Regions from separate parts of the Paenibacillus sp. FSL P2-0173 genome, predicted to be linked through region 1. Evidence: riboswitches for the same ligand, from Rfam matches in the RefSeq annotation. Region 1 holds a riboswitch; each other region holds the start of a gene.

Evidence for each region. A riboswitch is a leader RNA that binds a small molecule or an ion and turns the genes downstream of it on or off. The one in region 1 is predicted to bind cobalamin.
Region 2: it holds a riboswitch for cobalamin, as region 1 does, so the genes downstream of both, cobJ (precorrin-3B C(17)-methyltransferase) here and MKX30_RS19010 (ABC transporter substrate-binding protein) in region 1, are expected to answer to the same signal.
Region 3: it holds a riboswitch for cobalamin, as region 1 does, so the genes downstream of both, metE (5-methyltetrahydropteroyltriglutamate--homocysteine S-methyltransferase) here and MKX30_RS19010 (ABC transporter substrate-binding protein) in region 1, are expected to answer to the same signal.

Annotation. Positions count from the first base shown of each region.
Region 1 is NZ_JBBOYK010000003.1:582,403-584,606, reverse strand. Features, by position in the region: cobalamin riboswitch at 369-572, shown strand; gene MKX30_RS19010 (ABC transporter substrate-binding protein) at 790-2,204, shown strand, end outside.
Region 2 is NZ_JBBOYK010000003.1:331,459-333,662, reverse strand. Features, by position in the region: gene MKX30_RS17895 (LOG family protein) at 1-532, shown strand, start outside; cobalamin riboswitch at 590-775, shown strand; gene cobJ (precorrin-3B C(17)-methyltransferase) at 1,087-2,204, shown strand, end outside.
Region 3 is NZ_JBBOYK010000003.1:360,936-363,139, forward strand. Features, by position in the region: gene MKX30_RS18015 (anaerobic ribonucleoside triphosphate reductase) at 1-329, shown strand, start outside; gene nrdG (anaerobic ribonucleoside-triphosphate reductase activating protein) at 326-823, shown strand; cobalamin riboswitch at 997-1,192, shown strand; gene metE (5-methyltetrahydropteroyltriglutamate--homocysteine S-methyltransferase) at 1,353-2,204, shown strand, end outside.

The sequences.
Region 1 (2,204 bases):
TTCGGAACAAGCGAAAACCCACCGCGTAATTAGGTTGGCCCCTAACGGTGGGTTTCGTTTGCATTAACATTTAGTTATGCAGCGCGCCGTGGTGGTGATCCACAGCCTTTCAAGTCCTAAGAGTCTTTGCCGTTGGCGCGGCGAAGACTCTTTTTAGTATACGGACACGATGATTATCTCTATACCTAATTTTAGCACGTTCATTTCGTGCACGCAATGAATAGACATCACCTTCATTCTCGCCACATCGTTCAAATTTAAATTATTGTGCAGCATTTATTGACAAGCCTGTGACAACAAAATAAGATCGTAATGGAAAGAAATAAAGGAAGAAAACAGGTGTGAGCCGGACGACTCTATGTACGAGGTTTTGTTGAGACCATGTAGATGGTTGTTGAGCGTGTTCACTTAAAAGGGAAGTTCGGTAGATTCCGACACGGACCCGCCACTGTATACAGGCATCAGCAGGATACTGCTGGAGCTTTCAGAACAGCCACTGGAACTGTGAAGAACCGGGAAGGCCTGAAAGATGCGCCTGGAGTCAGGAGACCTGCCTGTTTTGACATCACTGTCAGACCCACGGGATGCTGGGGAGGTGGTTAGGCGTGCTGCATACGGAATGTCTGAAACCGATCTGATCCCTTCTATGTTTTTGGAGTTGGCTTCGAGGTGAGTTTTGACATTTTATAATGAAAGCATTTCTGACTGCTGATCAAGTGGTCCGGAATGCTTTTTTCGCGTTTTGCGTTAGGTTTATATGATTTTACAAGATAGAGGGGGATTCATTGAATGATTAGCAATCGTAGCAGGCGTTCATGGTTGATATGTACAGGGGTGATGCTATTTCTGGCAGTTATGGCTCTTTCGGGATGTACCAGCAATAAGACGTCGGATAGCTCCGGCAAGGGTGAAAACGCGTCAGCACAACAAACAGCGACAGGTAAAAAGCTGATAATGGCGTATACATGGAAACCGTCAGGCGTTGACCCGCACGGAGATAATAGCTGGGATGTGATGCGATCCGGTGCAGGTGAGACACTGGTACGTTTGAATGAAAAGCTGGAGCCTGTGGCTTGGCTGGCAAAGGAGTGGAAGCAGGATAGTCCTACAGTTTGGACGTTCAGCTTGCAGGATAAAGTCACTTTTCATGATGGAAAGAGTATGGATGCAGCAGGTGTAAAAGCGTCTTTGCTGCGCTCTATCGAGAAAAGCCATCTGGCGAAGGATTTACTGAATGTGAAGTCCATTGATGTAAGCGGCCCGCTGGCTTTGAAAATCACGACAAACCAGCCGAACGCGGCGCTGGTGTCCAATCTAGCTGATCCATCGACAATTGTACTGGATGTGGCATCGATGAAAGATGAGCAGAGTTACCCAGCGATGACAGGCGCCTTTAAAATCAAAGCGTTCAACAAGGACCAATCGTTGGTCGTAGAGCGTTATGACGGATATTGGGGCGAGAAGGCACGACTGGCTGAAGCGACGATGAAGTTCATTACGGACGGGAATTCGCGTCTGATGGCGCTGCAATCCGGCGAGGTGGACGTAGCGACGGATATTCCGGTTGATAATGCAGAGGTACTGAAAAAGAATGACAAGCTACAAGTGCTGTCGGCTCCCTCCTTGCGCACCCATATGATCGTGTACAATATGGAATCGCCAGTATTCAAGGATGCGGCGAACCGTAAGGTGGTGGACAGCCTGATTCCACGCACATCGATTGTGAGCGCCGTCATGAGGGGCTTCGGTACGGAAGCAAGCAGCCCATTCCCGAGCATTCTTCCCTTTGGTAAAGTTGAGCGTAAAGCGCTGGGGGGAACGGCAGAGCAGCTGTTGACGAAGGATGGCTGGCAGAAGGACGCCCAAGGGACATGGACTAAGCAAGGCAAGCCGTTCGAGGTTACGCTGCTGACTTTCCCTCAGCGTCCGGAGCTCTCTGTTATGGCTGAGGTCATCCAAAGCCAATTGTTGAAAGAGGGAATCCAGGTCAAGATTCGCAAGGTGGAAAATATCGACGAGGCGTTGACCAAAAACGATTGGGATTTTGCTATGTACAGTATGCTTACTGCTCATACAGGAGAGCCGCAATATTTTATGGACATGTTTTATTCTTCGAAAAGCGAAGCCAATGTAAGCCGGTATAGTTCCAAACCGCTAGAGAGTATTCTTAACAGCTTGAAGCTGGCGAAGGATACAGCGCAGCG
Region 2 (2,204 bases), 250 kb from region 1:
CGGGTCCAGACCTGGACATTCATCGGTATATGTTGAGGCTGCAGGCAAGCTGGGGGAAGCCATGGCTCGTCATCATATCCGTCTGATCTATGGTGGCTCTAGCAGGGGGCTGATGGGAGAGGTGGCGGATGGAATGCTGGCGGGTGACGGTCAGGTCACTGGCATTATGCCCACCCTATTATTTGATGCAGAGATCATTCATCGGGGAGTTACCGAATTTATTGAGGTAGCAAGCATGCATGAGCGTAAAGCGGCAATGAGCGAGATGGCCGATGCGTTTATCGCTCTTCCGGGTGGCTTGGGAACCTTCGAGGAGCTATTCGAGGTATTGTGCTGGGCGCAAATCGGGATTCATCGCAAGCCGATTGGGCTGCTGAATGTGAATGGATATTTTGACCCGTTAGTAGAAATGGTGCGTCATAGCGTGCAAGAAGGGTTTACCGGGGCTGAGCATCCAGCGTTATTAAGTATCTCTGCGGACCCGGACGAATTGCTACATATGTTAAAAAATAAAGCAGAGAACTTGAAATAAAGCGTTTTTCGTGCTTGCACAACTGATTGAGGCAAGGTTATGATAAGACCCATAATCAAATAGCGGACAGACAAGGTGCCTTTGCGGTTGAGCAAAGGGTAACAGGGAATCGGGTGCAAATCCCGAGCGGTCCCGCCACTGTAAGGAAGAGGATTTTTTAAAATGGTCACTCGTGAAAAACGGGGAAGACGAAAGAATCCGTTGATGCCAAGCCAGGAGACCTACCTTGATCTGTATGCACCGTTAACCTTCGCGGAGAGGATGGGTGTACGAAATCAGGAAATCAGGCACACGTTGCTTTTTCCATGTTGGCTAGAGGTTTGCGTGGATATGAACGTGCAGCAGCGTTTGAAACGTAAACAGTCAGATGGAAAACAACGGCAGGCTGGAGGAAGACAAATAGTGTCTTCTTACGCTGTTTGTTCGTCTGATGAGAGATGCGTACATAGAAACCCCATCCGGGCAGGATGGGGTTTTTTTGAGTTACACGATGTGCATAAATCATTGAAATAGATAGCATAGCTGCCCTGAAAAGGATGAATAGGAGGAGCACGATGAGCCCATTAGGAAAATTGCTGGTGATTGGATTTGGACCAGGAGATATGGAACATATCACAAAACGGGCGCTGGATGCGCTGGCCGAAAGTGAGGTCATTATCGGCTACAATACCTACGTTGATTTGATCCGTCCGTTGTTGAACGGACAGGAGATTGTACGCACAGGAATGACAGAGGAAGTGAGCCGTGCGCAGGAGGCGGTTCGCCAAGCAGAGATGGGCAAGAAGGTAGCTGTCATTTCCAGTGGAGATGCGGGAGTCTATGGTATGGCAGGGCTGGTGTATGAGGTGCTGATGCAAAAAGGCTGGCGACGCGAGGACGGGGTTGAGGTAGAAGTCGTACCGGGGATCTCGGCTATTCAGTCCTGTGCATCACTGTTGGGGGCGCCAGTTATGCATGATGCGTGCACGATCAGTCTGAGTGATCATCTAACCCCATGGGAAACGATTGTGAAGCGCGTAGAAGCAGCGGCTTCGGCCGATTTTGTGATTGCATTATACAACCCGCGCAGTGGTCGGCGTACCCGCCAGATTGTGGAGACGCAGTCCATTTTGCTGCGTTACCGCGATCCGCAAACTCCAGTTGGGTTGGTGAAAAGTGCTTATCGTGAACGTCAGCAAGTTATTGTAACGACGCTGGAAGATATGCTGAACCATGACATTGGGATGCTGACGACTGTAATCATCGGCAATTCCTCGACGACGGTGTATGACGGCTTGATCGTGACTCCGCGCGGATATCAGCGCAAATACACATTAGATGCGACCGAGCAGGCACTCAAGCCGCATCAGCGTCTCCGCACGGAAGCGGAGCCGTGGTCGCTGGGCGCACAAGAGGATACACTGCAAGCAGGCGCAGCCCCGACTACGCCCGCTGGACCCTCCGCGAGCGGCGCTGCGGTTGCGACGCAGGCACGCCCGCAAGCGATGGCTGCCGTGCAGGCAACGACTACTGTGCAAACCGGCGCAGCCCCGGCATCGCTGGCAGCAGAGGCACTAAGCCGTCTCGCTGTCGGCGGCAAGCTGCCTGGCGAAGCCAACGCTCGCTGGAGCGGGCAAGCGCCTACCGCCGAGAGCACCGCCGGAACGTCAGCGGTGGCCGGAGCGGGGGCTAC
Region 3 (2,204 bases), 220 kb from region 1:
CGTTCCATAACCTCTGCAACGCTGGTGCGATTTCATACATCGAACTGGACGGCAATGCGCGGAATAACCCGGATGCGTTCCTTAAAATTGTTCAGTACGCGCTGCATCAGAACATTGGCTACTTCTCCATCAACCATCCGGTGGATCGTTGTACGGAATGTGGTTATGAAGGGATTATCGGGACAAGCTGCCCCCAATGTGGCACAGATGAGGAGCACACACACTTTCAGCGCTTACGTCGGGTAACCGGATATCTGACAGGAGATTATACCGTTCGCTTTAATGCTGCAAAACAGGCAGAAGTTCGAGACCGGGTGAAACATAAGTGAATTTGTGTGGCTACATTCCGGAATCTCTGAACGAAGGATACGGCCTGCGCACCGTCGTGTTCATTAGCGGTTGCCGTCATGCCTGTCCCGGATGCTTTAATCCAGCGTCGTGGAGCTTCCGTGCAGGTGAGCCATTTACACCCCAACGACAACAGGAAGTCATTCGTGACATCATGGATAATCCGTTGTTGGACGGACTGACTCTCTGCGGGGGAGATCCGTTTTTCTCAGCAGCAGAATGCTCGCAATTTGTGCGTGACTTCCGCGAGGCCTGTCCCGACCGAACCGTGTGGGCTTATACTGGCTTTGTCTATGAAGATCTACTCACAGATCAGGAACGACAGGAGCTAGCGCTTTTGTGCGATGTGATTGTGGATGGTCGTTTTGTAGAACAGCAAAAGGACCTGACCCTTCCCTTCCGGGGCAGTCGCAACCAACGTCTGGTAGATGTAAAAGCCAGCATTCAGGCAGGCTATACCGTTTCATTGGCTTAACGCGAAGTTTACCCGGCAAGATGCTATATCCAAGACAAGCCCCCATCATGGGTAAGGCTTGTCTTTTTTTATATAGCTAACTGTTTCCATTGGAGTTTCTATTGCGCATCCTGTAAGTTTCACTTATGATGGTGAACAAGTATACGAGTGCATAATTATTCGTCATACCTTAACCGCATAGCTTGGAGATAGGTGTCTGTTCTATTCAGATCAGGCTTAAAAGGGAAGCCGGTGCAAATCCGGCACGGTCCCGCCACTGTAAACGGGGAACTTTCAGCTGTTCATATATCCACTGGTCCACAGACCGGGAAGGAATGCTGAGAGTCATGATCCGTAAGTCAGGAGACCTGCCTATTTTAACAACATCGCAAGTACCTACGGAAGATAGGGAGGTGTTAAGAGCAGTCGCCGTATTTTTGATTTTTTAATCACGGAGGCATTCTTTCCCCTACTTATTTTTAACTCTGGGGGAAGAATGCCTTTTTTGGTACGTAAAAATAAAACAGCTACCCACTAGGAGGAAAAGTACATGTCCATTATTGAATGGCCTGAATTGTCCGGCTTGATTAGCAGTAATCTGGGATATCCGCGTATCGGCGAAAACCGGGAATGGAAGAAAGCACTGGAACGCTTCTGGAACGGCAGCATTAACGAAAGCGAACTGCAGACGGAGATGAAAAGATTACGGTTGGAGCATCTGAGCAAGCAGCGTGACAAGGGGATTGATCGCATTCCTGTCGGAGACTTCTCCTATTACGATCACATGCTGGATACATCTGTAATGTTCGGTCTGGTACCCGAACGGTTCAACCATCGTCCCGCAGGACCGGTTCCTCTGTCCGTGTATTTTGGGATCGCTCGTGGACAGAAGGGAGCAACCGCCAGTGAAATGACCAAATGGATGAATACCAATTATCACTACATCGTTCCTGAATTGGCAAACGCAGTCCCGGTGTTCACTGAAAATAAACCCTTACAGGCTTATCGTGAAGCAAAACAAGAACTAGGCATTGATGGGAAACCGGTCCTCATCGGCCCCTATTCATTCGTTACCTTATCCAAAGGCTATGACCGTAAGGATTTGGCCGCCATCGTACGAAGCTTCCTGCCACTGTACACCCGTATCCTGTCTGAACTAGCGGCAGAAGGCGTTCAGTGGGTCCAAATCGATGAACCTGTCCTAACCACCTCATTCCCGGCAGAGGATTTGGACATTATTCAGGAAGTCTATGAAGCTTTGACTCAAGCTGCGCCCTCCTTGAATATAATGCTGCAAACCTACTTTGGCAGCCTGGACCATTATGAGCGTCTGTCCGCACTTCCGGTACAGGGATTGGGTCTTGATTTTGTGTATGATGATGGCGAAAATCTTCAGCATATA